Regions from separate parts of the Brevibacillus sp. BD137 genome, predicted to be linked through region 3. Evidence: riboswitches for the same ligand, from Rfam matches in the RefSeq annotation. Region 3 holds a riboswitch; each other region holds the start of a gene.
What was found. A riboswitch is a leader RNA that binds a small molecule or an ion and turns the genes downstream of it on or off. The one in region 3 is predicted to bind lysine.
Positions count from the first base shown of each region.

Region 1: another riboswitch for lysine. It lies ahead of dapD (2,3,4,5-tetrahydropyridine-2,6-dicarboxylate N-acetyltransferase); the one in region 3 lies ahead of ODZ53_RS10210 (amino acid permease).
Region 2: another riboswitch for lysine. It lies ahead of ODZ53_RS16080 (aspartate kinase); the one in region 3 lies ahead of ODZ53_RS10210 (amino acid permease).

Region 1 covers NZ_JAOTNO010000001.1:519,858-530,412, forward strand. The annotation lists gene ODZ53_RS02785 (aspartate aminotransferase family protein) at 1-1,124, opposite strand, end outside; gene dapD (2,3,4,5-tetrahydropyridine-2,6-dicarboxylate N-acetyltransferase) at 1,139-1,849, opposite strand; lysine riboswitch at 1,941-2,130, opposite strand; gene ODZ53_RS02795 (flavodoxin) at 2,271-2,711, shown strand; gene ODZ53_RS02800 (GNAT family N-acetyltransferase) at 2,780-3,328, shown strand; gene ODZ53_RS02805 (EcsC family protein) at 3,303-4,157, opposite strand; gene ODZ53_RS02810 (hypothetical protein) at 4,171-4,365, opposite strand; gene ODZ53_RS02815 (hypothetical protein) at 4,429-6,468, opposite strand; gene ODZ53_RS02820 (methyltransferase domain-containing protein) at 6,660-7,460, shown strand; gene ODZ53_RS02825 (hypothetical protein) at 7,457-8,131, shown strand; gene ODZ53_RS02830 (efflux RND transporter periplasmic adaptor subunit) at 8,222-9,739, opposite strand; gene ODZ53_RS02835 (ABC transporter permease) at 9,764-10,555, opposite strand, start outside.
Region 2 covers NZ_JAOTNO010000006.1:256,018-266,572, forward strand. The annotation lists gene ODZ53_RS16050 (S8 family serine peptidase) at 1-8, opposite strand, end outside; gene ODZ53_RS16055 (MarR family winged helix-turn-helix transcriptional regulator) at 199-642, shown strand; gene sdhB (succinate dehydrogenase iron-sulfur subunit) at 1,236-1,985, opposite strand; gene sdhA (succinate dehydrogenase flavoprotein subunit) at 2,004-3,761, opposite strand; gene ODZ53_RS16070 (succinate dehydrogenase cytochrome b558 subunit) at 3,781-4,392, opposite strand; gene ODZ53_RS16075 (YslB family protein) at 4,821-5,273, shown strand; gene ODZ53_RS16080 (aspartate kinase) at 5,323-6,564, opposite strand; lysine riboswitch at 6,796-6,983, opposite strand; gene uvrC (excinuclease ABC subunit UvrC) at 7,086-8,867, opposite strand; gene ODZ53_RS16090 (DUF2164 domain-containing protein) at 8,906-9,157, opposite strand; gene ODZ53_RS16095 (ABC transporter ATP-binding protein) at 9,282-9,995, opposite strand; gene ODZ53_RS16100 (ABC transporter ATP-binding protein) at 9,997-10,555, opposite strand, start outside.
Region 3 covers NZ_JAOTNO010000004.1:40,053-50,066, forward strand. The annotation lists gene ODZ53_RS10175 (Lrp/AsnC family transcriptional regulator) at 1-118, shown strand, start outside; gene ODZ53_RS10180 (aminotransferase) at 115-1,293, shown strand; gene ODZ53_RS10185 (aminoglycoside phosphotransferase family protein) at 1,667-2,578, shown strand; gene ODZ53_RS10190 (TolC family protein) at 2,650-3,705, opposite strand; gene ODZ53_RS10195 (hypothetical protein) at 3,923-4,069, opposite strand; gene ODZ53_RS10200 (hypothetical protein) at 4,062-4,253, opposite strand; gene ODZ53_RS10205 (hypothetical protein) at 4,403-5,266, opposite strand; gene ODZ53_RS10210 (amino acid permease) at 5,485-6,933, opposite strand; lysine riboswitch at 7,046-7,231, opposite strand; gene ODZ53_RS10215 (DinB family protein) at 7,316-7,810, opposite strand; gene ODZ53_RS10220 (CGNR zinc finger domain-containing protein) at 7,980-8,537, shown strand; gene ODZ53_RS10225 (inositol monophosphatase family protein) at 8,570-9,370, opposite strand; gene ODZ53_RS10230 (alpha/beta fold hydrolase) at 9,549-10,014, shown strand, end outside.

The DNA.
Region 1 (10,555 bases), on a different contig from region 3:
GGCGGAAGCAGACGAACAATCGTTTTCTGCGTCACGTCTACAAGGATTCCTTCGTCAAGCAATGCTTGCTGCAAGTGGCTTACCTCTTCCGGGGTGGAAGAGAGCGGAATTCCAACCATCAAGCCTTTTCCGCGAAGGGATTGCAGTTGATCTGGAAGACGCGTTCGCAACGCTTCCAAGCCCGACCACAGGTACGCAATCACTTCTTCTACATGAGCGATGAAGGCTGGATTAAGCAATTCGTCCAACACGACATTCCCCAGGGCAGCAGACAATGGCGATGGTGCAAATGTCGTTCCGTGATCCCCCGGTTTGAACTGGTTCATCAGCTTTGGACCAGCGATGACACCGCCGAGTGGAAGCCCTCCGCCTATGCCTTTGGCGAATAGGATAAGGTCTGGCGTTACGCCTGCATGCTCATAAGCAAACAGCTTTCCTGTTCTGCCCATTCCTGTCTGGATTTCGTCCATGACAAAGAGCATGCCTTCTTGTTCACAGATGGCAGCTACCTCTCGCAAGAACGCTTCTGTTAGTGGCACGACACCGCCGGAACCCAAGACTGGCTCCATAAGGACAGCAGCGGGTCTTGCCTCCTGGCAAATCGCTCGCAATCCTGCCGTGTCCTCCACATCCAGTTCATAAACAGGAAAAGCTGGCTGAGGAAAGTCTTGATAGACGTGAGCCTGCCTCGTCAGACGTACTGCTCCAAGTGTTCGCCCGTGAAAGCTGTTGCGTAAAACAACGATGCCTTCACGACCTGCTCCCTCGTTTTTCGTCCATTTATGAATCAGCTTGATCGCAGACTCTGTGGCCTCCGCACCAGAGTTGGTGAAGAACACCTTACCGCTGATGCTGTTCGCAACCAAACGCTCCGCTAATCGAATAGCCGGCTTGTTTAAAAATACATTGGAAATATGCAAGAAGCGCTCTCCCTGCTCACGCAGAGCTTGTACAATGCGCGGATGGGAATGCCCCAAAACATTTACCGCGAGTCCAGTAAACAAGTCGAGATAACTCTTCCCGTTCGTATCGTACAAGTAATTTCCTTCGCCTTTCTCTATGGCAATCGGAATTCTTTTATAAGAGGAGACAATATATTGTTCATCGAGCGAACGCCAGTCCATGTGCACTCTCTCCCTTACAGCTGACGTAGCTCCTGCTTGATCTCTGTCTTGGAACGAGTTTTTTCATCGATTTGCTTGATCACACGTGCAGGCGTTCCGGCAACTACTACGTATGGAGGTACATCTTCAATGACGACAGCACCTGCTGCAACAACAGCACCTTTTCCTACGCGTACACCTTCCAGAATGACAGCATTTGCTCCGATGACAACATCATCCTCGACAACAACTGGCTGTGCAGACGGCGGCTCGATAACGCCTGCGATAACCGATCCAGCGCCGATGTGGCAGTTTTTCCCGATGGTTCCACGTCCACCTACTACAACATTCATATCAATCATCGTACCTTCACCGATCACTGCACCGATGTTAATGGAAGCACCCATCATGATGACCGCATTGTTACCGATTGTCACTTGGTCACGGATAATTGCGCCTGGCTCAATACGCGCTTGAATCCCTTTTGTATCCAGCAATGGAATAGCGGAGTTGCGACGATCGCTTTCTACTACATAATCTTCAATTTTGTCTGCGTTAGCAGCGAGCACTGGCTCAATCTCTTTCCACTCACCAAAAACAACACCAGTCGGACCAGTAATGAAGGCTTTGGAGCTCGCACCAAAGTCGATTCCTTCCAGGTTCCCTTTCACATATACCTTCACAGGTGTTTTCTTTTCGCTTTTTTGAATAAACGCGATAATTTCGTTAGCATCCATCATGTTCATTGTTACATCCTCCTCAAAATAACAGCATGGTTAATCAAAAAAAGCAATGAGTGCATTCGCTATCTCATTGCTTTTGATACTACGTAAGCAAATCATAAATAGCGCTCCACAAAAAGATGTAAGGTCCCTTGTGACAGGATGTTCATTTTTCATGAAACACCCCAGCCTGTGCTACGTAGGGGCATAGCATAAGCTTCGGCGCTTTAGCCTTTCTTCCTTCTCCTGCCCCCTGGCAGATTGCGAAAAGGCTTACTCTTCTTCGGCGCACCTCTATTTAGAGTACATTATATTAATTTTATTTAACTCTACCAAAATCAATGAAACGTGGCAAGATGAAAAAAGTTATTGACAACGATTCTCATTTTCATTAATTTTATTTGTGAGAATGATACTCATTATCTAACTGGAGGTTTTACGTTTTATGAGCATTTTGATGGTATACGCGAGCATGACAGGGAATACACAGGAAATTGCTGAAGCAATTGCAGAAGGTATTCGTTCAACTGGTGCTGAGCTGGAGATAAAAGAAGTAATGGACGCGAATGCAAAAGAACTCGAGGCTTACGACGGAATCTTGCTTGGTGCCTACACATGGGGCGATGGCGAACTCCCAGATGAATGCCTGGATTTTTATGAGGAAATGGACGATATTGATCTCAGCGGGAAAAAGGTTGTTGCTTTTGGCTCTTGCGATTCCGCTTACGAGCATGTCGGTGCCGCTGTTGATATTTTGCTGAAAAAGGCGAGCGAGCGCGGCGCAGAAACTCCTCTGGAAGGTTTGAAAATCGAGCTTTCTCCTACAGCAAAAGAAGTGGAAACTTGCAAAGCATTCGGGGTATCGTTTGCTGAATTGCTCGGCTAATCGATGTTTCCCAAATACTCTGGCACATGCTATACTATCAATCCAACTTTTTAAGGAGGATTGATCTCATGTCACTACATACAGACGAGATTCTGTTACGGCCTCTCCACCAACAAGACGCAGCCGAGCTCCTAGAGCTTCGGCTGCGTAATCATGAATTTCTCCAACCATTTGAACCGATCCGCCCCGCTTCATTTCTGACCCTTCCAGCACAGCAAGAACTGATTTCCCAAGCACAGAATGATTTTGAACGTGGTACTGCCTATGCTTTTGGTGTATTCTCCCGGGAATCCGAAAAGATGATGGGACGTGTAGCGTTGTCGAATGTCGCACGCGGCGCATGGCAAAATGCGACGATTGGCTACTTCATGGATCAGGCCTGCAATGGTAAAGGCTATACAACACTAGCTGTAAATCTTGCCCTTCGCTTTGCTCTAACGGATGTTGGGCTACACAGGGTACAAGCGGCTGTCATGCCTCGCAACCAAGCTTCCATTCGTGTCTTGGAAAAAAACCGGTTTCGCCAGGAGGGGCTATCGTTACGCTATTTGCAAATTAACGGTGTATGGGAGGACCATCTCATCTACGCTCTTACTGCTGAGGAGTGGTCTGTGTAATCTCCTTGCTCTTTTCAATCTCGCGCAGCCGCTCCAGGATGCGCCGTTTGCGGTACAGCATCATCCCCGCTTCGGCGACATCCTTTACGGTTGAGCGATTCAAATACGCCCCGAACAAAATACCCGCAATAGGCACCATTTGAAATAACTTTTTCCACCCGAAGTTTTCTGTGTACGTAACCACGACTTCACGCCATCCCTGCAATTGTGCCATTACCTCTCTCTGCGCACTTGGTTCATCAAAGCGGGAGAGCTCAGCAAGTATCGCTTTTTTCCCTACGATGTCTGATGAAGCAAATTGCAAGCATTTGACGACAAACAGCCTCTCCCTCTTCTCTTCCGGTCGATAGCCATAGGCAAGCGCCATCTCTTGTAATACTTTTAGAGATGTCCCCATCAATAGCGGGATATCGATCGCAAGGGTAAAAATCCCCCCGAAGCCAGTCGTCGCACCTTGTACTGTGGCAAAATTCGCACGTGAATCCTTCAGCTCCATTGCGACATCATTCATGGTTGTAAGCGGTACAGTAGCAATCTCCTCCTTGCCAATTACAGAAGTACCGTATCCCTCTAACCGCTTGCCAAACCGTTTGTATATCCCTTCATCCTGCACCAAATAAGTCCCACCTGTCTCGAGAAAGGCTGCCATTTCATCTACGGCTTTTCCCAGCTTCTCCTGAACAAATGCAGGCGTAATCCGATCCAAGAGAACAAAAGGAAGTCTGCCAAGCTTTTCCCAGAACCACAAGTCGTTCTGGTCCTTCTCCCAGTCCTCCACTTCGCGTAAGGCCGTAACCAATGTCTCCCTAGACTCTTTCAACCCCAACAACCTCCCTGCCTGCTCACTCAGATTCTCCTCGCTTCCACTGACATTGGTTGCGCAAGATGGACTTGATATAGTCCTGCAACTCTTCTGGCGTGGCGTGGCAGACGAATTCTTTTATATTTCTTACGATCCCCAGCTTCAAATGTTTCACTTGCTCTCCTTCGATCCGAAAGCCGAACTTTTCCAAGATTACCTTCTGTTCATTTGTCACAGAACTTCCTCCCCTTGTAGTCGAAAACCCCCATGCCAAAATGCAAGGGGGTTTTCCTATCTACTATTTCACTTCAATTGTAAGCGTCAATGTTTCATTACGCTCATTTACATCGTTTTTCTTCGTGTACTTTCTTTTGGAGTTGATAACCGTGCAGGTCTTATTGCTGAGCGTATTCGTTACCTTGATCTTGTATTCCCCGGGCTTATCCGTATCGATATACCTGTTCAAATTCAGTGATTCAAGCCCCTCGCTATCGTCGCCATCACCTTTGCTGGGCTTGATGCTGGCGATCTCTTCTTCCCCGAAAAAGATTTCGATCCGATTTTCTGAGGAAATGGTACCATTACTGTGCTTCCGGTTGGCACCAATACCGATCTCGCCGTGCTTCCACTCAAATTTCGGCATATAGTAGGACTTCTTTTCGCTCTTATCCCTGATCTTTTTGGATCCGACTAGCTCAGCATGAGTAGCGATCAGCCTTAGGTCTTCCATTTCGAGATCATCGCCTGCGTTCACGGTAATCTTTTGTCCGTCCCGGTATTCCTTGCCGCTCTCGCTTCGAAGAAGAAGTGGCGAACTTGGCGGACTCACACCTGTATCCCCTGGCTCACATGCCGGATACGACTTGATTGGAGGCGAATCTTCTATCACTTGAACATAGCCGCACCAGACTTGCGCCGGGTCTCTTTTACTATAGTAGTTGACTTTGTAGCGACCTGGCTTGTAGCCGGACAACAGCAATCCCGTGTGATCCCAATTCAATTTGCTCTCATCGGCAATGACGTTATCGATCGCCCATACACCCGGCCCCTCCTCATCATCTGCTTCACTTCCCTTTTCAATGTGCTCGGCAGCAGTGGTCAGCCAGATCAGATGAACAGGATTCTGATACAGCTTGACTGTATTATCAGAGGAATACAGGTTCATCTTTTCTACCGTCGGTGTTGATTTTTCGTTTTGCTTCATCAACACATCCATCGTGACATTTCCACCAGCAGGGCCGCAGGCATTTGGTGCACCTGGTATTTCTATTTGAACCGTTGTCGCCGAAGTATCGCCCCACAAAGACGATTTCTCTTTTTGCCCCGAAACAGGCTCAAACGTGACAGCGATTGTGATTCCAGCCAGTCTCTCAGGAATGTCCACCTCAAAATGTTGCGCGTCTGTCAAGGTTTGTCCTGTCCCGTTCACCGACCATCTTCCTGGGATTGGCGAATACAATGGAACCTTCCCTGGTGCTGCTGGAGCTGTTATTTTCTGATCTTGCGTCAGCTTTTGACCGCTTGCATCCGTTCCCATGTACAGCTCTGCAACGCCTACTTGAATCGTCGTCATCCAAGGTGACATGGTTGTATCATCTGGAACAAAGAGGAGCTCATACTGCCCCGTCAACAATGTCCCCGTCGAAAATATTGTTTCTTGAACAGACCTCATCTCTGTACTCGTAGACTTATTTGTTAATTTCCACGTGCCCCGTACAGAACTGGTAAAGTCGTGTGAACCCATCATTCCAAAAATCGCCGTTTGCCCGCCACTTGGTACTGGTTCTCCCTCTGCCTTTTCCCCGTTAAATATGCTCGGGTAATTTATGGCCTCTACCAGAAATCGCACATGCACTGTGCTGCTCTTCCCTTTGGCATCTGTCACAACAAAGGTCAAGGTATGCGAGCCAGCAGACAGCTTTTGTGCTGGAATGGTAAACCGAGGTACTTGCCATTTAAAAGTAGTTTGTGACGAGGTATTTTCGGCTTGATACTCCGGTAACTCTACACCATCCAATAAAACTTGCTTCCGATTGATGTTGGTGCCAGTTCCATAAGTAGTCTGTATCACGTCAATATCAAGTGGTGTCTCGGGAGGAAGAATAAACTCATCATTCTTCACCCAGTTCCAACCATTTGAGTCCAGTCCTGCAACCTGATAATCGTTAAAGATAACCATATCGTGAACAGGCTGCTGCCGGAGTGGCTTAGATACTTGGCTGTTTTTTTTCATGGATGCTGTTGCCCCGGCCCCCATGGCTGGCGGTACTGACACACCTGACAAAAGGGTGCCCGTTGCCAAACACACTAGAAGTGCTTTTACAACCCATTTTTTCACGAATTGTCCTCCTACTTTCTTCCTTACAATTTTCAACTGTGATCATTCGACAAAAACGGCGAAATATCCTTTACAAACACAGAGCTTTTTCGCGCGTTAGATATAGTTAAATACTATCCGGTTTATAATTTATATAGATTTGACTTATATCTCCCTAGTCAGTAAAAATGGATGAAAAGGAGGGGATTCAGATGGTACAAACCAATCAATGGAATGCCGGACTGTACGACGCCAAAATGAATTTTGTTTCTGAATACGGCAAAGGGTTAGTGGACTGGCTACAGCCGACTCCTGGAGAAAGCATTCTTGACTTAGGCTGTGGGACAGGCGACCTGTGTGCCGAACTATCGCTTGCAGGAGCATATGTGACAGGAATCGACTTTTCTGCAACCATGATTGAGGCTGCTCGCAAAAAATATCCGCCGTTTGCTTTTGAAGTAGCCGATGCGCATACGTATCGTACAGATGTCAGTTACAACGCTGTCTTTTCCAATGCCGCACTCCACTGGATGAAACGCCCTGCAGAAGTCGTTGAAACCATTTGGTTGGCTCTTGCTCCCGGTGGACGCTTTGTTGCCGAATTTGGAGGGCACGGCAATTGCGGACAAATCACAAAAGCATTACGGACTGCTTTAGCACGAAGAGGAATATCTGCTGATGAGCGCTCACCTTGGTATTTTCCAAGCATTGGAGAGTACACGACCCTTTTGGAGAAGCAAGGCTTCCATGTCGTATTTGCCTCCCATTTTGATCGTCCGACAGTCATGGCTGATGGGGACTTGGGGCTTTCGCATTGGCTGAATTCTTTTTGCAGTCCTTTTTTTGCTGGACTGTCCTCAGATGATATCCAGCAAGTATGTAGGGAAGTCACTGACATACTGCGTCCTGCTCTGTTTCAAGAGGGACACTGGGTGCTCGATTACAAGCGTATTCGCGTCCTTGCCCATAAGAAATCAGAGAAGGATACTCTACAAGGAGGAGCTGTAAAATGACCAGGATTGCCTGTCTCCATGGACATTATTCGAATATTTCCCTCTTATCAGATGCGTTCGCAGCCTTTGAAGTAGAGCTCATTCATTTTGTTGATCCAGGTTTACTTCTGCAAAACGCGGGAGTCCCTGTCCATACCACGGAACAAGCACAAGCCAAATTACGTGAGCAGCTAAACTGGATGCAGAGCTGCGCGGTCGATGCAATCGTGATCACTTGCACACAGTATGCCGCACTGGTAACACCAGAGGTTGAAGCAACTGCCACTGTCCCACTCTTCACGATCGATGGACCATTTTTTCATGAGCTTGCCCGTCATCCTGAGCCACAAGTTTTGCTGTTCTCCAATCCCGCTACTGTCCAACCTACGATGGAGCGTCTCGTGAAGCTCGCCCATTCCCACAACCTTCATCCAGAGGTACAAGTATCTCTCGTCGAAAATGCTTTTGCCCTGCTCATGGAAAACAAGCAAGAAGCGTACAGAGAAGCAATAAAAGAGGCCTTGCATCAGCTCCGCCAAACGTTTCCAGACCAACCAATTGCAGTGGCACAGCTCTCCATGGCACCTGTTGCTGATCAGTTTGCAAAGGAAAACGGCTGTAAGATTTCCCATCCTTTACATAGTTTGACGTCGAAAGTGTCCGCAACGTTACCATTACTTTTAAATCGTTGAAAATCGTAAGCGTGTAAAAAACAGCCCCGTTTCCTTAGGTTTTTGGCCAGTGGCAACGGGGCTGTCGCTATAAACGAATTCAATTGGCTTTTACATGCCTTCGGCGTTGGTCACCAGAACCTCTTCTCCCTCATTCAAGCCGCCTTTGATTTCAATAAAATCATAACCTTCAATCCCGATTTGTACGTCCTTCGGCATCGGGTCTCCCGTACTCGGATCTTTCACCATTACCGTACCCTGACCTGGCCCCAGAATTTCAACCGCATTGCTTGGCAAGCGCAGGACATTCTGTGCTTGGGCGACGATAATATCGTTGTCTCCCGTCATCCCATGCTTAAATTCAGCCTTGTCTAGTAGTTCCACTTTTACCGCGAAACGAACTTCCTTGTCTTCTTTTTTCCCTTCTTTCGGGAGCTCTACGACTTTACCTTTAAACGGCTCTGTACCAAATGCATACACGTAAACATCGACATTTTGTCCGATTTTAATCGCGGGAATATCAAGCTCTCCAACGGCTGCCATAAAGTAAACAGAAGTTGTGTCCATAATAATGGCCGCAGGCTCTGACCCTGGCGCTTCGCCTTCTTTTACACCTAGCTTGGTGATGACACCGCTAATTGGCGCCGTTACTTGGTTCTTCGCAATTTCACGCTTTTTCTGCTCCATGTTCAATAAGGACCCTTTTAGCGCTAGTTCTTTTTCCATCAGCTCCATACCGGACGCTTCCATATCCATCTTGAACAGTTGTTGCCCTACTTTGATTACATCGTCCTTTTTCACGTCGATCTTGCCGATTTTCCCGTAAGTACCAGCCAAAATCTCCATTTCATCTGGCAGCTGGAATTCTTTCTGATTTCGGCTTACATATAAGAGTCCCTTATCATCCGTGAACTGTACCTCACCCTTGTCCCCAACATAAATGGCTCCAGGCTTCTTGACCAATACCTCGACATTGTGAATTCCGCCAGCACCTTCTACTTTTTCACCTATTCTATCCACTTCCGTGACAACACCATCCACAAAATACATGGAAGTCGGAATGAATACCTTCACTTTTGTACCTACATTGAATCGTTCAGACTCATAGGAGGTAAATTGCCCAATAATCTTCAAATAGTCGGTATTAGCAAGTTTGGCGACTACTGTTTCTGGTCTGACATCTTGCCCTTCTTCCACTGAGACTTCGATGACTTTCCCTTCCTTGGTAGCCGTGATCTTGTCTTTTTTCTGTTTAATTTCACTTAGTTCTTTTTTCGCTTTTAAAATTTCCAGCTCTAGCTTTTGAATTTCCAGCTGTGCATCAGAGCTGTCTATCGTGAACAAGACATCGCCTTTTTTCACAGACTGACCTTCCTTGACTAGCACACGTTGCACCTTGCCATTGAGCTCTGGCTTGACTTCCTCACGCGCCTTCGCTTCCACTGTACCTGCTGAGTTGATCGTCTTCTTGACCTCACCACGTTCCACGAGCGCTGTCGGGAAGTTCGGTTTTTCTTCTGGCTTTTCTTCTGTAACCTCTTCGCCCTTGAAGTACGAATAGCCGTAATAGCTTCCTCCACCAAGAACGGCCACGACCGTGGCGATAATGATCCATTTTTTCTTGTTCATCTTACGTTCCCCACATTTCATCACTTATTCAGATCGAATCGCTTGCAGTGCACTTAAACGAGATGCGCGGATTGCCGGGAAGATTCCAGCCAACACCCCAATAACAAAGGAGAAGCCAATCGCAAAGAGTGCCAGCCAGCTTGGAATGACCGCTAGCTTTGCCGGCTCAGCCTCAGGATCTCCTCCACCGCCATAGCCCATGTTCAGACTATCCAAAAGACCGCCAGACGCTCCGAAGTAATTCACGAGCTCAACAGCTCCCCACGCCATGCCGAGACCAGCTAGTCCACCAATTAAGCCAATAAAGCCTGACTCCATTAAGAACAGCCAACGAATATTCAACACAGTGGCTCCAATTACTTTCATGATACCAATCTCTTTGGTTCGCTCTAAAATCGACATGATCATCGTATTGACGATTCCAATGGTTGCGACAAGCAAGGAGATTGCTGCAATTCCTCCGAGGACCATCTGAATCACGAAGAAGAAGTTATTGATGGTTTCCAGCTCACGTGCAGGCGAATATACTTCAAAGCCATTTTCCTTCAACGCTTTGACTACACTCTCGACTTTTTCACGAGATTCTACTTTGACTGTAATTCTGTCAAATTCAAAGGTATCCTTTTTGGCTTTATCGCGTGATCTGCGCGATGCTCCCTCTTCGACTTCGTCACCTCGACTGCGCGTGACCCACTCGTTCAGCTCTTTCACTACGTTAATTGGTACATAAACCGCGGCTGACGCGTTACGTTCTTCTGACTTTTTTAATTGACCGACAACCTTCACACGCAGTTCTTTTTTCTCGTATTTCGGTTC
Region 2 (10,555 bases), on a different contig from region 3:
TTCTTCATCGTTTGCCCCCTTGCTGGAAGTCATTCCATTATGTTTTCAGTTTTCACTAGGAATGGCTTGGGTATTCCCTTCTTTTCACGAAGGTTGACAAACGAAGTAATTTCAGCCAATATTTAATTGCGTTAAATATTGCATATCAAATATTCCCTTTTACAAAGAAATAGATCAAATTAAGGAGATGATACGAGCATGCCCTCCCCCTCTACAGATACGCTTGAGCGCTTGCAGGAGGCGTTTCGTACCATTATGCGCACGATGGGAACGCAATTAGCCGAACCTGTCTCTGGTTTAACTGGCCCCCAGTTCTACATTCTTCATCAGTTGGAACAGAAGGAAAAATGCACGGTTGGAGAGTTGGCAGAATCAATGGGGGTCAAACCAAGCGCAATCACAGCAATGGTCGACCGTTTGGATAAACACGGCTTCGTCGCCCGTGATCGTGATGAGGAAGATCGCCGAGTTGTTTACATCAGCTTGCGTGATTCTGGGAAAAAAATTCTGCAAGTAGCCAAGCAGAATCGGAGAGAACAACTAAATAAAATGTTTTCTCACCTCAGCGAGGATGAACTCCAGCAGTTCGTCAGCATCTTTGAAAAGCTGGCGATGGCGGCGGTCATCGAGGCGAGTGAATAAACTCCTTGTACGTTGCTGTTGTGGTGGGGAGAAAACAGGAGAAAACGCTCAGCTTCTAGGGCCACCCCCTAGGGGATTGACTGCACGACTCCATGAAAAAAGCGAAACCGCGGCCAAAGTGGTATCCTCAGGATGCTTTTCAGAGGTGGCCGCTTAAGGGCGTGTTTCGCTTTTTGCATGAAGTCTCGGTCGGTGTCCCTAAGATCTTCGCTGTTTTCTCCTGTTTTCTCCTGTTTTCTCTATGAGCTTTCCATGTAATCCGATTTTTTAATGCTTTGAAGGCTGGAAAAATATGAGCAGTTACGACAGAGAAGAATATTTCCAGGCGTAGCGACTTGTGGAGTCCTACCGAGCGGAGAAGGGATTCGCGGGCAACAGAAACGCAACCGTGCCCATACGACGAAGCGGCTACCACTTTTGCGTTTCCCCGCGAATCTCTTCGGAGCGGACAGTCTCAGCCCCCAGAGGGACGGAGCCTGGAGCCTAGCCTGGAAATATTCTTCTCTCCACTACAGAGCAACATCTACCTTTCCTAAACTGAAAAAAGGCGTGCATTCCGGATCACCGGTGCACGCCTTTTCTATTGCAAACAATTAGGAGAAGAAGAACTTCTTCACTGCATGTTTGGTTGTTTCTTTGTTCATGTGAGCGATCGAGGTTGTCAGCGGAATGCCTTTTGGACATGCTTGTACGCAGTTTTGCGAGTTACCGCAATCACCGATACCGCCATCTTCCATCAGAGCTTCCAGACGCTCATGCTTGTTCATCATACCCGTTGGGTGCTGGTTGAACAGACGAACCTGCGAAATTGCAAACGGACCGATGAAGTCAGACTTCGCGTTCACGTTCGGGCAAGCTTCCAAGCAAACACCGCACGTCATGCACTTCGAAAGCTCGTACGCCCATTGACGCTCCACTTCCGGCATGCGAGGACCAGGTCCCAGATCATGCGTACCATCGATTGGAACCCACGCTTTTACGCGCTTCAGTGCATCGAACATGCGGCTGCGGTCAATCGACAAGTCACGCTGTACAGGGAAGGTGCTCATTGGCTCAAGACGGATCGGCTGTTCCAGTTTATCTACCAGTGCCGAGCACGCTTGACGCGGTCTTCCGTTAATAACCATCGAGCACGCACCGCATACTTCTTCCAAGCAGTTCGATTCCCAGTTTACTGGAGACGTTTTTTGACCTTGTGCGTTGAGTGGATTACGTTGGATCTCCATCAAAGCACTGATCACGTTCATACCAGGACGGTAAGGGATTTTGAACTCTTCCTTGTACGGAGTGCTGTCAGGGCTATCTTGACGAGTGATAATCAAATGAATCAATTTTTCTGCCATGATCAGTTTCCTCCTCTCTTAATGCTTCTTGTCAGACGTATAGTCACGTTTACGTGGTGCGATCAGGGATACGTCGATGTCTTCATAGTAGATTTCAGGCGCAGTCGTTTCAGCATTGAACTTCGCCATTGTCGTCTTCATGAAGTTTTCGTCATCACGCTCAGGGAAGTCAGGCTTGTAGTGAGCACCGCGGCTCTCGTCGCGCTTGAGCGCACCGATTGTGATCGCGCGGGACAGTGCGAGCATGTTCCACAGATGACGGGTAAACGCCGCACCAGAGTTGCTCCATTTATTTGTATCGTTGATGTTGATTTTCTTGTAGCGTTCCATCAGTTCAACGATCTTATCATCCGTTTTTTGCAGACGGTCGTTGTAACGTACTACCGTTACGTTGTCAGTCATCCACTCACCCAGTTCCTTGTGGATCAGGTAAGCATTTTCTGTTCCGTCCATTTTCAGGATGCTGTCATATTTCGCTTGCTCTTTGCTTGTGAAGCCGTCGAAGAGCGTGGAAGACAGGTCATCAGAGGATTGGTTCAAGCCATTGATGTATTCGATCGCTTTTGGACCTGCTACCATACCACCATAGATCGCGGACAAGAGGGAGTTCGCACCCAAACGGTTTGCACCGTGCTGAGAGTAATCGCACTCACCTGCTGCAAACAAACCAGGGATATTGGTCATTTGGTTGTAGTCTACCCACATACCACCCATGGAGTAGTGAACCGCAGGGAAAATCTTCATTGGAACTTTACGTGGGTCATCCCCAACGAATTTTTCGTAAATCTCGATAATACCGCCCAATTTTACATCCAGTTCTTTTGGATCTTTGTGGGACAGGTCGAGGTATACCATGTTTTCGCCGTTGATACCCAGCTTCATATCTACGCAAACAGAGAAGATTTCGCGAGTCGCGATGTCACGCGGAACCAGGTTTCCGTAAGCAGGGTATTTATCTTCCAGGAAGTACCAAGGCTTACCGTCTCTGTACGTCCATACACGACCACCCTCACCGCGAGCAGACTCGGACATCAGACGCAGCTTGTCGTCGCCCGGGATTGCAGTTGGGTGAATTTGGATCATCTCACCATTGGAGTAGATAACCCCTTGTTGATACGCCGCAGATGCTGCTGTACCAGTATTGATAATCGAGTTCGTCGATTTACCGAAGATGATACCAGGTCCGCCTGTTGCCAAAATAACGGCATCCGCACGGAAGGATTGAATTTCACCGGAACGCATGTTCTGTGCAGTGATCCCGCGACAGGTTCCTGTATCGTCCAAAACGGCTCCGAGGAAATCCCAATATTCGTACTTGGTTACCAGACCTTCAGCTTCATAACGGCGTACTTGTTCGTCCAATGCGTACAAAAGCTGTTGTCCAGTTGTCGCACCCGCAAAAGCGGTACGGTGATGCTTGGTTCCCCCGAAACGACGGAAGTCCAACAGACCTTCTGGCGTACGGTTAAACATAACGCCCATACGGTCCAACATATAGATGATGCCAGGTGCTGCATCGCACATTGCTTTAACTGGCGGTTGGTTTGCCAAGAAGTCGCCGCCATATACTGTATCGTCGAAGTGCTCCCATGTGGAGTCGCCTTCCCCTTTGGTATTTACCGCTCCGTTAATACCGCCCTGCGCACAGACAGAGTGGGAACGTTTTACCGGAACCAGGGAGAACAGCTGAACAGGAACGCCTTTTTCTGCTGCTTTGATGGTAGCCATCAAGCCGGCCAAACCTCCACCGACAATGATCAGTTTACCTTTTGCCATGTGTTTTGTCCCCCTATCCCTACAAAATGAAAGCCGACATCGCACGCAAGCCGATGAAGGTTACAATTACGAATACGCCCAAAGTCAGGAATGTTGCAATGCGCTGGGAACGCGGCCCAACTGTAATTCCCCAGTGAACCAGGAATGACCACAGTCCGTTGGAGAAGTGGAAAGTCGTGCTAATAATCCCGATAGTGTAGAATACGATCATTGCAGGACTGCTCAAAATGTTTGCCATCATGTCAAAATCCACGTGTGCACCCATTGCTTTTTGGATACGGGTTTCCCAAACGTGCCAAACGATAAAAATGAGGGTAATGACTCCTGTAACACGTTGCCACAAGAACATTTGGTTTCGGAAGTAGCCGAAGTTCCCTACGTTTTGCTTTGCTTGGAACGCAATGTAGATACCGTAAATAGCGTGAAACAGGATCGGGAGGTAGATGAAAACAAATTCAAGCACCAATACGAATGGAACATTTTCAATCAAACCAACTGTTTGATTAAAAGCTTCGGCTCCACGGGTCGCTTGGTAGTTAGCTGTCAAGTGAAACAGCAGGAAGAGCCCGATCGGAAACAAACCAAGAAGTGAGTGGAGCTTGTGACTGAGAAAGCTATGGCCTTTCGCCATACAATGGTCCCCCTTTCAATGTATGTAACTCTCAATTTTGTGAAAAACGTCAAGCATCACCGCAAGCGGTCCAAAACGGCTTCGACCGTTTTGATAGACCTTTCCCCAATATCCTAACCCATTGCCTCACCCATTAGACATAGCAAAACCACCACGATCATTTTATGAACGGGATCTTGACGCTGTTCACAAAATGACTGCGTTCACTAGATCAAATGAATTTGTCGGAATGTGTCAAAATACGAGAAAAAGTTGGGCAAAACTATGACCAAATCCAATTGTACTCTTGTCGACACAGAGCGTCAAGACAATCAATGTACTAAATACATTGATAGAATAACTTTGTTTAGTCCAGCTATTTTTTCTATTCCGATGTCATGAATGCGTGTCCCTCCTCATAATCTAGTAAAGACAGGAGGGAAGCACATATGAAAGAGAAGGATCAGCTTGCAGCACTGTTGCCGCCAGAGACCATTCCCTATGCAGAGAGAATAAATATGCCCTATCTTGGCTATCATCTTCTACGCGAAACGCTTACTAGCACCCTGCTAGGCGATAGTGAAAACCATATTCTCTATTGGATAGGAAAAAATATGGGCCGCCAAATCCCCATTCAATCTGCAACAGGCCCGATTATGCCTTTTATTCGACTTGGATTAGGTCAGCTAGACGTCCTCGAGGAGAACGAGCAAACGATCGTCTATTCACTCAATCATTCCATTTTTAGCTATCAGTCTATAGAAAGACTAGGATGCAGTCTTTCCTTTGAAGCCGGGATCATCGCAGGTATGATTGAGCAGTGGAAAGAAAAAGAAGCGTTCAGCAAAATCGAATTAGAAAGCCCTTCAGACATACGCATCTCTGTACAAGTGGCGTCATGAACAAAAAGCCCCCTCTACCTATAAGAAGGGAGAGGGAGCATCTATCTTTTTATACTCCGTGCACAACCGCGGTTTCCTCAACATCCAGACCATAGGCCGAATGAAGACTGCGAACAGCCAGCTCTGTCAAAGCTGCTGGAATGACGCAAGAAACCTTGATATCAGAAGTTGATACCATTTTAATAGAAATTTCTTTTTCTGCCAGAACGCGGAACATTTCGGCAGCTACCCCTGGATTGTTGATCATTCCAGACCCGACAATGGATACTTTGGTCAAGCTTTCCTCGAAATCGACTTTTTCAAAGCCAAGCTCGTCTTTGTTTCTGTCCAGTGTATCCAGTGCTTTTTTCAGATCATCCGCTGCAACTGTGAAAGAAATATTTGTAACAGTAGCATCATAAGAGCTTTGGATAATAATATCGACGTTCACCTGATTGTCCGCCAGCGTATTGAACAGACGGGAGAGCGTCCCGACCTTGGCAGGCATGCCGACAACCGTGATTTTGGCTACATCTTCATCGTGTGCAACTCCACTTACTACTCTTCCTGTTTCCATGTTGGCAACCTCCTCAACGTACGTACCATCTTCGGCAGTAAAGCTAGAGCGGACGACCAGCCTTACCTTGTATTTTTTCGCAGCCTCAACTGACCTAGGATGAAGAACCCCTGCACCGAGGTTCGCCAGCTCCAGCATCTCATCATACGAGATCGTATCCAGCTTGCTCGCAGCTGGAACCATTCGCGGATCAGCTGTATACACCCCAGACACGTCGGTAAAGATTTCGCATTTCTCAGCGTTCAAGCTGGCTGCGAGTGTAACCGCAGATGTATCCGATCCACCGCGGCCGAGCGTCGTAATTTCCCCTTCGTCACTGATCCCTTGGAATCCTGCCACGATCACCACACGACCACGACCGAGTTCGGATTGAATCCGCTCTGGATCAATCTGCTTGATCCGTGCTCTTCCGTGAATCGCCTCTGTGGTGATTCCAGCTTGCCAGCCCGTAAGAGAAATGGCATCGTAGCCTTTTGTATGCAAGGCCATCGACAAAAGCGCGATCGATACCTGCTCCCCCGTGGTCAGCAGCATATCCATTTCACGCTCAGATGGGTATGCGCTAATCTGCTTGGCCATGTCTACCAACACGTCAGTAGATTTGCCCATTGCAGAAACAACAACTACCACATCATGCCCTTCCTCTTTATAGCTGATAATTCGATCCGCAACTCGTAAAATTCGCTCAATGGTACCTACAGAGGTGCCTCCGTATTTCTGCACGATCAACCCCATGCGGCTTCTCTCCCTTTTTCTCATATCCAATATTGGTATTTATCTCTTATCGTATGGTTTTTCACTATTCTCTCTATAAGGAAAAGTCTTGCATTTTTATTTTACAAAAAAGGCACCGACAAGGAATAAGACCTGCCGCTGCCTACTGTTTCGACATACCGGTTCCTCCCTCCCAATACACGCGGACAACGAAGATTGACAGTTATCACCATCAAAACTCACATTGACACACCGTGAGATAGCTCTCCATCTGACAATTGGTCATTGTGCAGATGACAGTCCTGCATTTGTTCAACGCAGACCCAGCATGGAGAAAAGCGGGTTTCCCCCCACACTTCGGCGAATTCCCCTTTCCCGTCCCCTTCACAGATACCCGATCTCAGGGTGGTACTCTTGGTTTTCGCGCCTCTACCTCACTCCATAATGGAAGTGAGGCTAACTATTCTGTTTGAATCGGATTATATCATGAGTCTAAAAATGGATCAATTCCTTTTTAAAGGTAGTTCCAAAAGTCACACTGGCTATGTGTCCAGCTTACGCAGATGCCCGATAATTTCTTTTGCCAGCTTGTCGCCGATTCCCAATTGGCGGAAGTCTTCAACGGTCGCCTCGCGCATTTTTTTCAACGAGCCAAAATGAGAGAACAACAGCTTGCGCCGCTTTTCACCAATACCCGGGATCTCATCCAACTGCGAGGAAAGCATCGTTTTCGTCCGGGATTGTCTATGGAACGTAATAACAAAACGGTGGACTTCATCCTGGATGCGCTGCAACAAATAAAACTCATAGCTGTCACGTCTAAGATTCACAGGCTCTGGCGGATCTCCATACATGAGTTGAGCAGTGCGGTGCTTCTCATCCTTCGCCAGACCACAGACGGGAATATAGAGACCCAGCTCGTTTTCCAAGACGTCCATAGCCGCACTGATTTGGCCTTTACCACCATCGATTACAATCAGGTCGGGCATTGGCTGGTTTTCTTTCAGCAGACGAGAGTAACGACGGCGAACGACTTCGCGCATGGAGCCGTAATCATCTGGTCCCTCTACGGTTTTGATCTTGAATTTGCGGTATTCCTTTTTGTCAGGGCGACCGTCTGTAAACACAATCATCGCAGACACTGGCTCTGTTCCCTGAATGTTGGAGTTGTCAAACGCTTCAATTCGATGAGGAACCGGAATCCCTAAAATGTGACCGAGATTGTGTACTGCTTGGACCGTACGAGCATCGTCCTTGGACATCAGCGCGAACTTCTCCTGCAAAGCAATACGGGCGTTCTCGGTAGCCATCTTCACGAGTTCATGCTTTTTGCCTCTTTTCGGAGCATGGACTTTGATGCCCAACCACTCAGCCAAAAGCTCCGGTTCACTCTCTTGCGGGAGCAGTATTTCTTTTGGCAGCGCATTTTGCTTGTCGTAGTAGAACTGGCTCACATAAGACATGAAGTCCTCGATTTCGCTTCCATAGTATGGAAAGGAAGTCGTCTGACGCTCGATCATCTTCCCTTTTCGCATATAAAACACCTGGATGCACATCCAGCCTTTTTCCACAGCAAACCCGATAATGTCACGGTCTATCGTATCGGTAAACGTGATCTTCTGCTTCTCCATTACGGCTTCGATGCTCTTGATCTGATCGCGATATTCCTTGGCTCGTTCAAACTCCATGTTTTCTGCGGCTTGCAGCATTTTTTCGGTGAGGGTTTGCTTCATTTCCTCATGGCCACCATCGAGGAACTGGCTGATTTCATCCACCAAACGCTGGTTTTCCTCTGCCGATACCTCGTACACACAGGGCGCAAGACATTGTCCCAAATGGTAGTAAAGACAAACCTGCTTGGGCATATTGCGACATTTTCGCAACGGATAGAGGCGATCCAGCAGCTTCTTCACCTCGGAGGCATCTCCGGCATTCGGATAGGGCCCGAAATACTTAGCTTTATCTTTTAATACCTTACGGGTAATCTCCAGGCGTGGCTGCGCCTCATTCGTAATTTTGATGTATGGATACGTCTTGTCATCGCGGAGCATGACATTGTAGCGCGGGTCGTGCTCCTTGATCAGGTTGCACTCGAGGATAAGAGCCTCAATCGCTGAGGATACCACAATGTACTCAAAGTCCACGATCTCACTGACCAACAGCTGCGTCTTCCCGTTATGACTGCCTGTAAAATACGAGCGGACGCGGTTTTTCAGCACCTTGGCTTTTCCGACGTAAATGATTTCCCCGCTCGCATTTTTCATCAGGTAGCAGCCTGGTTTATCTGGCAGGACGGCCAGTTTATCTTTTAAGGAGCTGTTCATGGCTGCTCCCTCCTCTTTGCTCTATATCTGAATGGCATCTATTTGTTCTTTTGGATTGGCTTTTCCAATACATACAGTTCATCTTCTAAGGAACTCATCCGTTCCATCAGCAGCTTGCGACTGTCTTGGACCCCTTGATTGTAATAGAAGGGGCCGAGCTCTTTTGAAAAAAAGGCAATCAACTCTTCCGTCTCCAAATTGCCGAGTGTATCCGACCGTTCTTCTTTAAAATAGCGTTGTACTTGATGAACAAGATATTCCATTTGCTCTCTCGTCAATTTGGTTGGCATCGTATCCGGCTTCCTTCCCATTTCGCATCATAAGAGAATATACGTTCTATCCTTCATAGTACCATGGAATCCATACGAAAAAAACTGCCGCCTCATTCCATGGCGACAGTTTTTATAGGCAGACCTAGTGCTTGCGACCGCCCAAATATGCTTCTTTTACACGCTCGTCGTTTAACAACGCCACTCCTGTGCCGTCCAATACGATTTGCCCAGCTTCCAGCACATACCCGTAATCAGCGATTTTGAGGGCCTGCTTGACATTTTGTTCCACGATCAGGACGGTCGTACCTTCTGCATTGATTTCTTTGATCACCTTGAAAATGTCTGCCACCACAATGGGAGCCAAGCCCATCGACGGCTCGTCCAAAAGTAGCAGCTTCGGTCGAGACATCAATGCGCGGGCAATGGCTAGCATTTGCTGCTGACCGCCAGACATCGTCCCTCCCAATTGAGAAAGACGCTCTTTGAGGATGGGGAACCAGGTCATCATCTTCTCCATGTCGTCCTTGATGCCTTGTGCATCGTTGCGCTGGAATGCGCCCATCTCCAGGTTTTCCAGTACGGTCATCTTCCCGAGAATTGCACGCCCTTCTGGAACTAGAGCTAGCCCGGCTTTCACGATCTGATGGGGTCTCGAACCCTCTATGCGTTGACCACAAAACGTAATCGTCCCTGCTTCAGGCTTCAGTTGACCTGCGATCGTACGCATCGTTGTGGTTTTGCCCGCTCCATTCGCCCCGATTAGCGAGACGATTTTGCCCTCCGGCACTTCCAGCGTTATCCCGCGAATCGCCTTGATTTGACCGTAGGAGGTCGTCAAGTTTTGTATGTTCAGCATCTTATTCGTCCTCCTTGCCGAGGTAGGCTTCAATCACATCTGGATTGTTTTGTACCTCTGCTGGTGTGCCGTCAGCAATTTTGACCCCAAAGTTGATGCATACGACCTTTTCACACAGATTCATGACCAATCCCATATCGTGCTCGACCAACAGGACAGTCGTTCCGTCATCGCGAATTTTTTTGACCAGCTCCATGAGTGCTTTCGTCTCGGTCTCGATCATTCCGGCAGCAGGCTCGTCCAATAGCAAGAGTTTTGGTTCAGTAGCCAGTGCCCGTGCAATCTCCAAACGCCGTTGTTGACCGTACGCCAATGTATCCGAGCGGACGTTAGCAATGTCAGACAAACCTACGAATTCGAGGAGCTCCTCTGCTTTTTTGGTCACCGCCTTTTCTTCCGCACGTTGTCCCGATGTTTTCAAAAGGGAAGCCCAGAAGCCGGCCTTCATGCGCGAATGACATCCTACCTTCACGTTGTCCAACGCACTCATGTGACCGAATAAGCGAATATTTTGGAACGTCCTTGCAATCCCCATTTCGGTAATTTTGTTAGGCGCCATT
Region 3 (10,014 bases):
GTCCACTCTCGATTCAGTTGTCTCAACAGCTACACATTTTATTTTGAAACGCTACAAGCACGATGGCATTGAGCTGGAAGATCGTGACGAAGATCACAGAATGGTGGTTACGCCGTGAGTACACAAGTCAAAGTCAAAAACCGTTTATCCAGTACAGTTCAATCGTTGAAGCCATCAGGAATTCGCCGCTTTTTCGATTTGGCAGCATCTATGGAGGGAGTCATTTCCTTAGGTGTAGGGGAGCCTGATTTCGTCACTCCTTGGCGCATGAGAGAAGCTTCGATTTCTTCGCTGGAGCGTGGACATACAGCTTATACATCCAATGCAGGTATGCTACCATTGCGTGTGGAAATTCAGAAATACTTGGAAGAACGTTTTTCGGTCAGCTATCATCCAGAGACAGAAATTCTCGTGACGGTTGGCGCCAGCGAAGCGATTGATATCGCACTGCGTGCCATTCTCGATCCAGGTGATGAAGTATTGGTCGTAGAGCCTTGCTATGTCTCCTATGAACCAGTCATTCGCTTGGCTGGCGGGGTGCCGGTTTTCCTGAAAACAACGATGGAAAACCAATTCAAGCTGACACCTCAAGAGCTGGAGACGCACATCACCGAGCGTACAAAAGCAATCATTTTCTGCTATCCTAACAACCCGACCGGGGGGACGATGACGGCTGAAGAGTGGAAAACACTTTTGCCGATCATTGAAAAGCACGACCTTATGGTGATCTCTGATGAGATTTATGCGGAGCTTACCTACGGTCGCATGCACGATAGTATCGCGGCTCTGCCAGGGATGAAAGATCGGACGATCCTGATCTCCGGTTTTTCCAAAGCATTCGCGATGACCGGCTGGCGTCTGGGATATGTCTGCGCGTCACCGGATTTGCTTGCAGGCATGCTGAAAATCCATCAGTACACCATGCTGTGTGCACCGACAATGGCTCAGATGGCTGCATTGGAAGCACTGCGCCATGGACGTTCGGATATGGAACGAATGATCGAGAGCTACCGTCAGCGCCGCAATTATGTGGTAGATGGATTCCGTCATATCGGATTGACTTGCCATGAGCCGGACGGAGCATTCTACGCATTCCCATCTGTAGCATCTACAGGTCTCAGCTCTGCTGAGTTTGCTGAGAAGCTGCTGATGGAGGAAAAGGTAGCAGTCGTACCTGGAGATGTGTTCGGCGAAAGCGGAAAGGGACATATTCGTTGTTCTTATGCAACATCGATGGAGCAGTTGAAGAAGGCGCTGGAACGTATGGAGCGCTTGATGGGACGACTGTCCTAACATTTTCTGGGAAATAAAGGGGGCGGCTTTCGAAGCTGTCCCCTTTTTGGTGAAGTGGCTGTGGTGGGGAAGAAGCGCATTTCCAGTCTGCGCTTCGGCCTACGCCCCGCAAGGGGGGATTCACTGGCCGCTTCGAAAAAAATGGCGGGAGCGCTTCAAACGTAGAAGTTTCGATGGAGTGTTTCATAGGTGAAGCTGAAATTCCCCGCCATTTTTTCCGAAGCTGAGTTGGGCTACAGAGGCGCTTGACTGGAAATGCGCTTCTTCCTACGCGGCTGTGGGAAGGGAACAGCTTGAAAGCTAATGCGAGAGGATAAGTGAAGGTAGGGCAAGAAGTTTTAATGTCTCAAGCCTTTTTAGGAGGGTTTTCCTAATGATTTCACTGTCAACCCATTTTACCCAAACAGTTGTGGGCGTTCATAAAGAAGCGGGGCGTCTCTGGCTGGATTCCTTTCATGAGTTGATTGCCGAATGCGAAGCACGGTGGTTATTAAAAGTGCTTGAGCCGTTTCCACTCTCCTATAACTTTGTAGCACCAGTTGTGTTGCAGGATGGGAGGAGCGCAGTGCTGAAGCTGGGAGTGCCTGGACTGGATTGGCAGAGAGAGCTGGCAGCGATTCGGGCTTTTGCAGGCAGGGGAATGGTGCAGCTACTCGATGCTGACGAGGAAAAAGGGATCATGCTTTTGGAGCGGATCATGTCAGGAGAGGCACTGGACAAGCTGAGTAGCGAAGATGAGCGAATACAATGCTTGGCGGACGTGATCAAAAGAATGCATACACCCGTTTCGAAAGGTGGCAAGCTTGCTCCTACGTTTCCAACGATAGCAGACTGGGCTATGGGACTGAAAAAGATTCGCCCTCATTTCCAAGGGGGGACAGGACCTATTCCCGAGCAAATGGTGGAGCGGGCTATGCAATGGTACAAAAAGCTTCTTCCCACACAAAAAGAATTGTGTCTGCTGCATGGTGATCTTCATCATGAAAATATTTTGCGCGCAGAAAGAGAGCCGTGGTTGGCAATTGATCCAAAAGGACTGATCGGGGAGACGGAATACGAGGTGATTCCGTTTTTGCTGAACCATTTGCCAGAGGATGGGGTAGAAGAAGTAATGAAGCAGCGGGTCGATGGGCTGACGAAGGCGCTGTCTTTGCAAAAAGAGAGAGTGTTAGCGTGGGCGTATTGTCATAGTGTGCTATCGGCTTGGTGGTTCATAGAGGATTTTGGGGTAGACGGTGGTCGTCTGGTGATGCCGGGAGTTTTTGAGAGACTGTTAAATGAGTAAGGGCTTCACCCTTTGGGATGAAGCCTTCTTTATTTTATATGAATAAATGAGATCCTTCGTAATGCGGAATATTAATAGCCAGTTGACTGGTTCAAGGTGGTAGCAGCGAGATTGTATTGATAAACCGATTCAATTGCTTTTGTTTCAGAGTCAAACAGGCTTGCTTCGTCTTCCATCAGTTCTTTCATCGATGCCTTCCCCAATCTATATTGATCGATTGTTGCCTGATAGCGCTCCAATGCGGTTTCTTTCTTTGTTGTACTTTCTTCTAATGCCTTTTTCGCTGCCAGTACCTTCGTATAGTTGTCACTTACTTCTTGACCGATTTTCTTTTGCGTTTTTTGTTTTTGCAGTTCCGCTTTTTTGTGCTCATTTTTTGCAATTATTCCTTTATGTGTGCTTAGTGCGGAATACTCTGCCGTGTAATCAATTCTTACTTGGGTAAAATCTATTTCTGCTTGCGCTTTGATCATCTCAGGACGCTTTTCAAAAGCTTTTGCTTGCAATTGCTCCAGGGAAAGCAGCTCGTGCTGGGTCAGATCAGTCGCGATCATTCTCCATTGTCTGTCAGCTTTTTCATTCAATAAATCGTTGAGCTTGGCCAATGCTTGCTTGTAGCTGGCTTCAAGGGCAGCAAGATTTTTGTGAGCTTCTGTTTCTTGGGAGTTCAACCAGTACTGTCTTTGCAAGCTCTTCTTTTGCGCTTTGATTTTGGCGTCTAATGATTGGACTTCGAAGAAAGCTTTATGTACTTGCAATTGAACGGTGTTTTTTTGCGTATTCAGGGCGACTTCATCGGCAACCACTTCTTTGATCGCTTTGGCGGCGTCTTCGAATTTCTTTTTTGCATCAGCCAGAGTTATGACGTCAGATTTTTTGATTTCTTCCTTTTCTCTTAGTGTGATGGAGGTTTCGTACTTCGTTATATCTAATTCAATTCGAAGCAGCTCCAGATCAACACTGTTCTTTATTGCCTGTTCGACTGCGAAATTTAGCGACAAAGGGGAAACATCCGTCTGTTCCGCAGTGGCTACGAGTGGAGCAGCCAGAGCAAAATGGGCACCACCTGTAAGGAGAGAAGTGACTAAAGTTGTACTATAAATGTGTTTGAAGAGCCTGGATTTCATGGGGCAACCTCCTGATTATATATAAAAGAATTTGATAACGATTCTCATTATCAAATCCATGAAAAGTATATATTTCCAATACAATTTCGTCAATAAAAAAATGTTTTTCACCACGTTCTTGGCCAGAACCCCAAAAGAAATCCCCTTCGTGAAAAAGGCAAAGTGAACAACTGCCTGTTTCCCCAAAGGGGATTTGTTTTTCATAATGGGAAAAGTACTATTCTTTGTCCCTGTTTTCTTTGTTTTCCGTAGCCGACTTGGCAGTTTGGTTCAATGTCCCTTCCTTTGGCGTAAGGGAGTAACCATGCATATTGCTTCCGTTATAACCCATGTCGGGCTTTTCCTGTGAGGTACGATCAGTCATTTGCTTCCCCCTTATTTTGTCCAGTGGATGTAGAGTCTTGCTGCACATACGGATTGTCGAAGTCATTTGGTTCCTTGTCCAGATTGGTACGGATTGCGAGCATTGGACTCGTGGGAGGTTGAGCGATCAGTCTGTCATCCAGTTGCTTGAAATCAGGCAGGTCGTTTTCGCGATTGTCAACCATGTTCGTCTCCTCCTTTACGAGTTAGTATATCCACCACCTGCCTGTACATTTCCTTAAATGGAAAAGCAACGGGGCCCGGACTACACCAGAAAAAAACAGCCCCAGTCCCAGAAAGTTCGGGAGGGGCTGTGCCAATCATCTTTGTGCAGTTAACTCGTTTTCTTGGCCAGGCTCTTCATAAACGAAGCAAGATTCGTTTGTAGCAATGGTGTGATCGCAGAAAAGGAAGCATTTTCAGTGAGCGTATTCATTTGACGAACAAATTCAGTGGTGTCCTTTGTATTTACATTCTCGAAGCGGTTAGTGATTTTTGTATTTTTTAAATCGGAGAGAAGCGTAGCTTGTTCGTTCCGGTATTGTGTGATCCAGTCTGGACGATGTTGCAGCTTTTTGACGAATTGAATCAGCATGCTTACTTTCTCTGTTTGATTGGTTGTGGCCGCTTGCATTTTTTTGTAGGCTTCCGGGTCATACCGCTCCATCAGCTTGGTTGGATTAACATAGTCGTTCGGCGCCCCTTGTGGCTTTTGCGGAAGCTCTACGTAGCTGACACTGCCAGTTGTAGGGTCAACCTTTCGTGTTTTGGCAACGCCTGCGAGCAGATGGAGGGTATCCAAAAATTCAGCAGCATTTTTCTCATCAGCCATGTATTGGTCTGCCAAATATTTGCCTTGGGTTAAACCGACTTCTACCAAAGCAGCTCTTTCTTCATCGGTGTAGGTGGATTGGGAGTTGAAAAAGTTTCGCTCGAGGATGTGGTCAAAGGCTTTGCGAGCCTCGGGAGGCTTATCTGCGAAAATTTTATCCAAACGCTCATTAATCTCAGTGCTAAAGAAAAATTGGACGCTGTGATGTTCGATGGCATCAGCAGGTAGCTCGCGTGCCTTGTGTGAACGAAGGTCTACCGTATCGGGCTTGGGCAATTCCAGACTAGTTCCTGTCACCATTTTAGGTGCAGTTTGGCTAGTTGGGAGCTGGGGGGGTAGGTAGCGGGAATACGATTGGATTTGCATGTTCTACTCTCCTCACATGGATTCATGTTCAGTCGTGAAGGCAGGAGATCATGTTTACCTTTTATCAGATGACTAGTATGAGTTGTGAGAACGGAAGGAAACGGATCTCAGTTGCTTCTTTTCTATACTATCGGCTATTGTGGGGCGGTTTTTAATAGGTTGGCAAACATGAAAAAGGACTCCCGTTTAGATCACGGGAATCCGAAATTTTTCTTCGATTATTTCGTGTGTTCATCCATGCTGAAGTCAACTTGTTCAAGAGGGACGACCTTGGTCTTCTGGCTGATTTTATAAGCGAGCCAAATGAGTAAGAAGAGTGGCAGGCCAATGTAAGAGACCAGGACGCCATACCAGTCAACCGTTCCCCCGATGAATGCGGAGTAGTTTTGCCCAAAAATAACGATACAGCAAATGATGAAGGCAAAAATCGGTCCAAACGGGAACCACTTTGCCCGATAAGGCAATTCGCTTAAGTCTCGGCCCTGAGCGATAAACGCTTTGCGGAAGCGGTAGTGACTAATGGCAATTCCCAGCCAAGCGATGAAGCCTGACATACCGGACGCATTCAAAAGCCATACGTACACTTCGCCATCCCCAAACAGAGAGGACAGAAAAGCAAGGGCGCCGATGAGCGCAGTCAAGATCAAGGCATTGATTGGTACACCGTTACTTGTTACTTTTGCGAACCATTTTGGTGCTTTTCCTTCCTTCGCCAAGTTCCACAGCATGCGTGTAGAGGCGTACATGCCAGAGTTACCAGCAGACAATACAGACGTGAGAATAACCGCGTTCATGACGGATGCAGCAAAAGCGAATCCGGCATTTTCAAATACAATTGTAAACGGACTGATCGCAATATCCGTAAGGTCGCCACTGATCAGATTTGGATTATCGTATGGAACCAACAACCCGATGATCAAAATAGCGAGGATGTAGAAGAGCAGGATGCGCCAAAAAATTTGACGGATGGCCTTCGGAATATTGCGGGCAGGGTCTTCGCTCTCCCCAGCTGCTACACCAACCAGCTCTGTTCCTTGGAAAGAGAATCCGGCAATCATAAAGACACCGAGCAGGGCCATGAAGCCGCCATTGAATGACGCGTCGCCTTTGGTGAAGTTTTGGAAGCCAACTGCTTGACCACCCATAATGCCAAAAATCATCAACACACCGACAATAATAAAGATGATAACCGTTACTACTTTAATCAAGGCGAACCAATATTCAGATTCTCCATAGGCTTTCACAGACAGGAGATTCAAGGCAAACAGCAATCCGAGGAACAAAGCGCTCCATACTATCGCTGGGGTATCCGGGAACCAATATTTCATAATGAGTGCGGAAGCTGACAGCTCAACGGCAATGGTAATCGCCCAGTTGTACCAGTAGTTCCAACCGAGAGCAAAGCCGAGAGATGGATCGACGAACCGTGTGGCATACGTCGAAAACGAACCGGAAACAGGCATAAAAGCCGCCATTTCCCCCAAGCTGGTCATTAAAAAGTAAACCATGATACTAATAGCGAGATAGGCGACTAAAGCTCCACCTGGTCCGGCGGAATGAATCGAGCCTCCACTCGCGAGAAACAATCCCGTCCCAATCGAGCCGCCGATGGCGATCATCGTCAGGTGTCGGGCTTTCAAACCACGTTGCAATTGATTTTGTGACATAAGCTGCTTGCACGACCTTTCTTGAATTTTGAGAAGGAAGGTCGGAAATTAAAAAACCGCCATAGCCAAAAAATGGCATAGGGCGGTATCATCCAATCCCCACCAAGCCTTCACTGAAGATAGCTCACCACGTTTGCTTGGCATGCAAACGTGACAGTTCTGCCCCTTTCGAGTACAGCCCCAACCCAATCGCACAGAGACGCGATATGAGCTTCGGCGGATTTTCCTTACCTGGAGTCATTGATTTTCTCTGAATCTCGTACAGGATGATATAAAAGCCGCGACCTCTATCCTCACCGTGAAAGATGAGGATAACATGTATGAAATTATGTGATTCATCAAATATAAAGGATTGTTCGGGATTAATCAATGTGAAATTTTGTTATTCGAATGAGCGTCTGGCAGGCCAAGAGCCTTGCAGCTTGCGAACTTGGACGATTTGTCCCGTATGAAACGCATCATGCAAGACAAGACTCATTACGTTTTGGTAAATGGGTGTATAGGTAGCCATCTGGTTTAACTCTTCATCCGTCAGCAAGGAAAGCTGTTCATGAATGTGGCGGTGGACGCTTTCCATTCGCAAGAGGGTAGCTTGCCAAGCGTCTTCGTCAGCGGGACCGCCGGATGGGGTGAAGGTATCATCGTTCGTCTCCGCGGAGCCAGGGAATTCGGTGCCCAAAAGACGATGCAACAGGCGTTCTTTGTAATAAAGAAGGTGGCTGACGTTTTCCCAGATGGTGTTGGCTGCTTCTCCCACAGGGCGCCAGCTAGCCTCCGCTGCTGATATCCCGGAAAGCACTTCTTTTAGGGGTGGATACCAGTCTTCCTTGTCATACGCACATTCCCATCCGTGCAAAAGCAATTCCTTCCGATTCATACGCTTCCTCCTCGTCTGTGAAACAGATTGATGAAACGCTATAATAGCAATAAGAAATGAGGGTGTAACTAGTTAATTGAGTTACGGTAGTTACGAATAAAGATTACCATATCCTGTATGGTCATACAAGAGAGAAAAATGAAGGGTTTCGTCAGGGAGAGTGGATGACATGGACTGGCTTTGTATCGATTTTTTAAATAGTGATTGGCGGGATTGGCGCGGTTCTGGTCGTTGGGAAAATCGCCTAGAGAACCAGGAATGGCTGTCATCCTTTTTGCAAACATACAACCTAACCGCTCCGCTGCCGATGAATGAGGCGTATGCCGCGTCTCTTTTGCAATTGCGGGAGCGTTTGAGACGTATGCTGGAAGCCGTTGTCCGTGGAGACCGATTCCAAGAGGAGGACCTTGCGGAATTGAACAAAGTGTTGGCTCTCGCCCCTTTTCATACACAGGTGTTGTATGTAGATGAGGAGGGCGGCTACAGGCAAAAGCAATCCAGTCAAGCAGAGGGCTGGCCCCTCGTCATGGCACAAATTGCGGCTTCTTTCGCCGAGCTGCTTGCCCCGCAGCATCTGGAGCGAATCAAAATATGTGACAACGAGGATTGCCGCTGGGTGTTTTATGATGAAAGCCGCAACCGGGTGCGCCGCTGGTGCGATGACAAAATGTGCGGAAACCTGATGAAGGTACGCCGTTTTCGTGAGCGGAAAAAGGAGAAAGGGTGATGCCGCATAGGCTCACCCTTTTTATCTGTTCGTTATGAAGCTGGGGTCAATTGGATCAGCTGAGGGTAGATGGTCGAGCCTGCTGCTACGACGCCTGTGCTTTTCCAGCAAAAATCGTTCCCCTGTGTATCCGTAATTTTGCCTCCGGCTTCCTGGACCAAAAGAGCACCAGCCAGCCAATCATACACCCCTTCACCGTATTCCCAGTAACCGTCGAGTCGTCCGCACGCCACATAGGCCAGATGGAGTGATACCGCGCCTTGCATGCGGATGGCAAAAGCTTCTGGCATCACTCGCGTCAAGGAATTTGCTGTATACTTTCCGACCAAGAGGTTCATCGGCTCGGAGGAAGCAAAGAGCGTCCCTAGAATGCACTCACTCAGCAGCGATTTGGATGAGATACTAATTTTTTGTCCGTTTAAAAAAGCTCCACGCCCGTCAATTGCTGTAAACAGTTCATCACGGCATGGATCATAGACAAAAGAAACAACCGTGCGTCCTCCGTCAATCAGGCAGAGGGAAGTAGCCCACATCGGCATTTTTTGTAGAAAGTGAACGGCTCCATCGATTGCATCTATCACCCAATAAGGACTTGTGAATTCAGGCTTTTCCTGTGCACCCAGATCGAATTCGGCGTCAGAGAATTGATAGGTGGGGAACCGCTCGGATAATGAGCGCTTTAATCGAGCTTCAACCACGGGATTCACCTCTTCAAAGCGTTTAGCCATTGCTTCCTTGCTGTGGCAGGGCGCACCTTTTTCAAATTCCACTAGCAGCTCCATTCCAGCACTTCTTACCAGTTCCTCGCAAAATCGCACATCTTGTATATTCATGACATCTTCCATCCCTTCTCTTTCTGGTGAAAATTGAGTAGTGTGCTTGAATACTACTATGTAAAAATCAGTTCGTCAACACCACGAAATGTCGAGATTTACAATTTATGCACATGTGCAGCGTGTTTGAGACATAATAAGTAGCATCATACATAGGGGCGGAAACGAGGTGGGTAGGATGAGTCAAGCGCGTAAAAAATGGTTCCAGGCACTCGTATTGGTGACACTTGCAGCGATTTGTCTGGCTATATGGTATTTGCAGCCATATCAGCCCGATCAGGCAGCACTAACGGCTATGCAAGGCGGTGAAGGGATAACGGTCATGGATACGAATGACTGGATTATCTTCCAAGGTGGGGAGTCACGCGAACCGGGACTCATCTTATATCCGGGAGCACTCGTCAAACCGGAGAGCTATGCACCGATTGCCCGTTCCTTGGCAGGCTCCGGCTACCATGTTTTTCTCGCACGAATGCCGCTGAATTTGGCTGTAAGTGATATGACGAGAGCCACACAAGTATTAAAGGCGTACCCGAATAAAACGTTTGTCATCGGAGGACATTCGCTCGGTGGTACTATGGCAGCTCAATTCGCAGCAAACCACCCGGACCGAATCAACGGCGTGTTTTTACTGGGAGCGTATC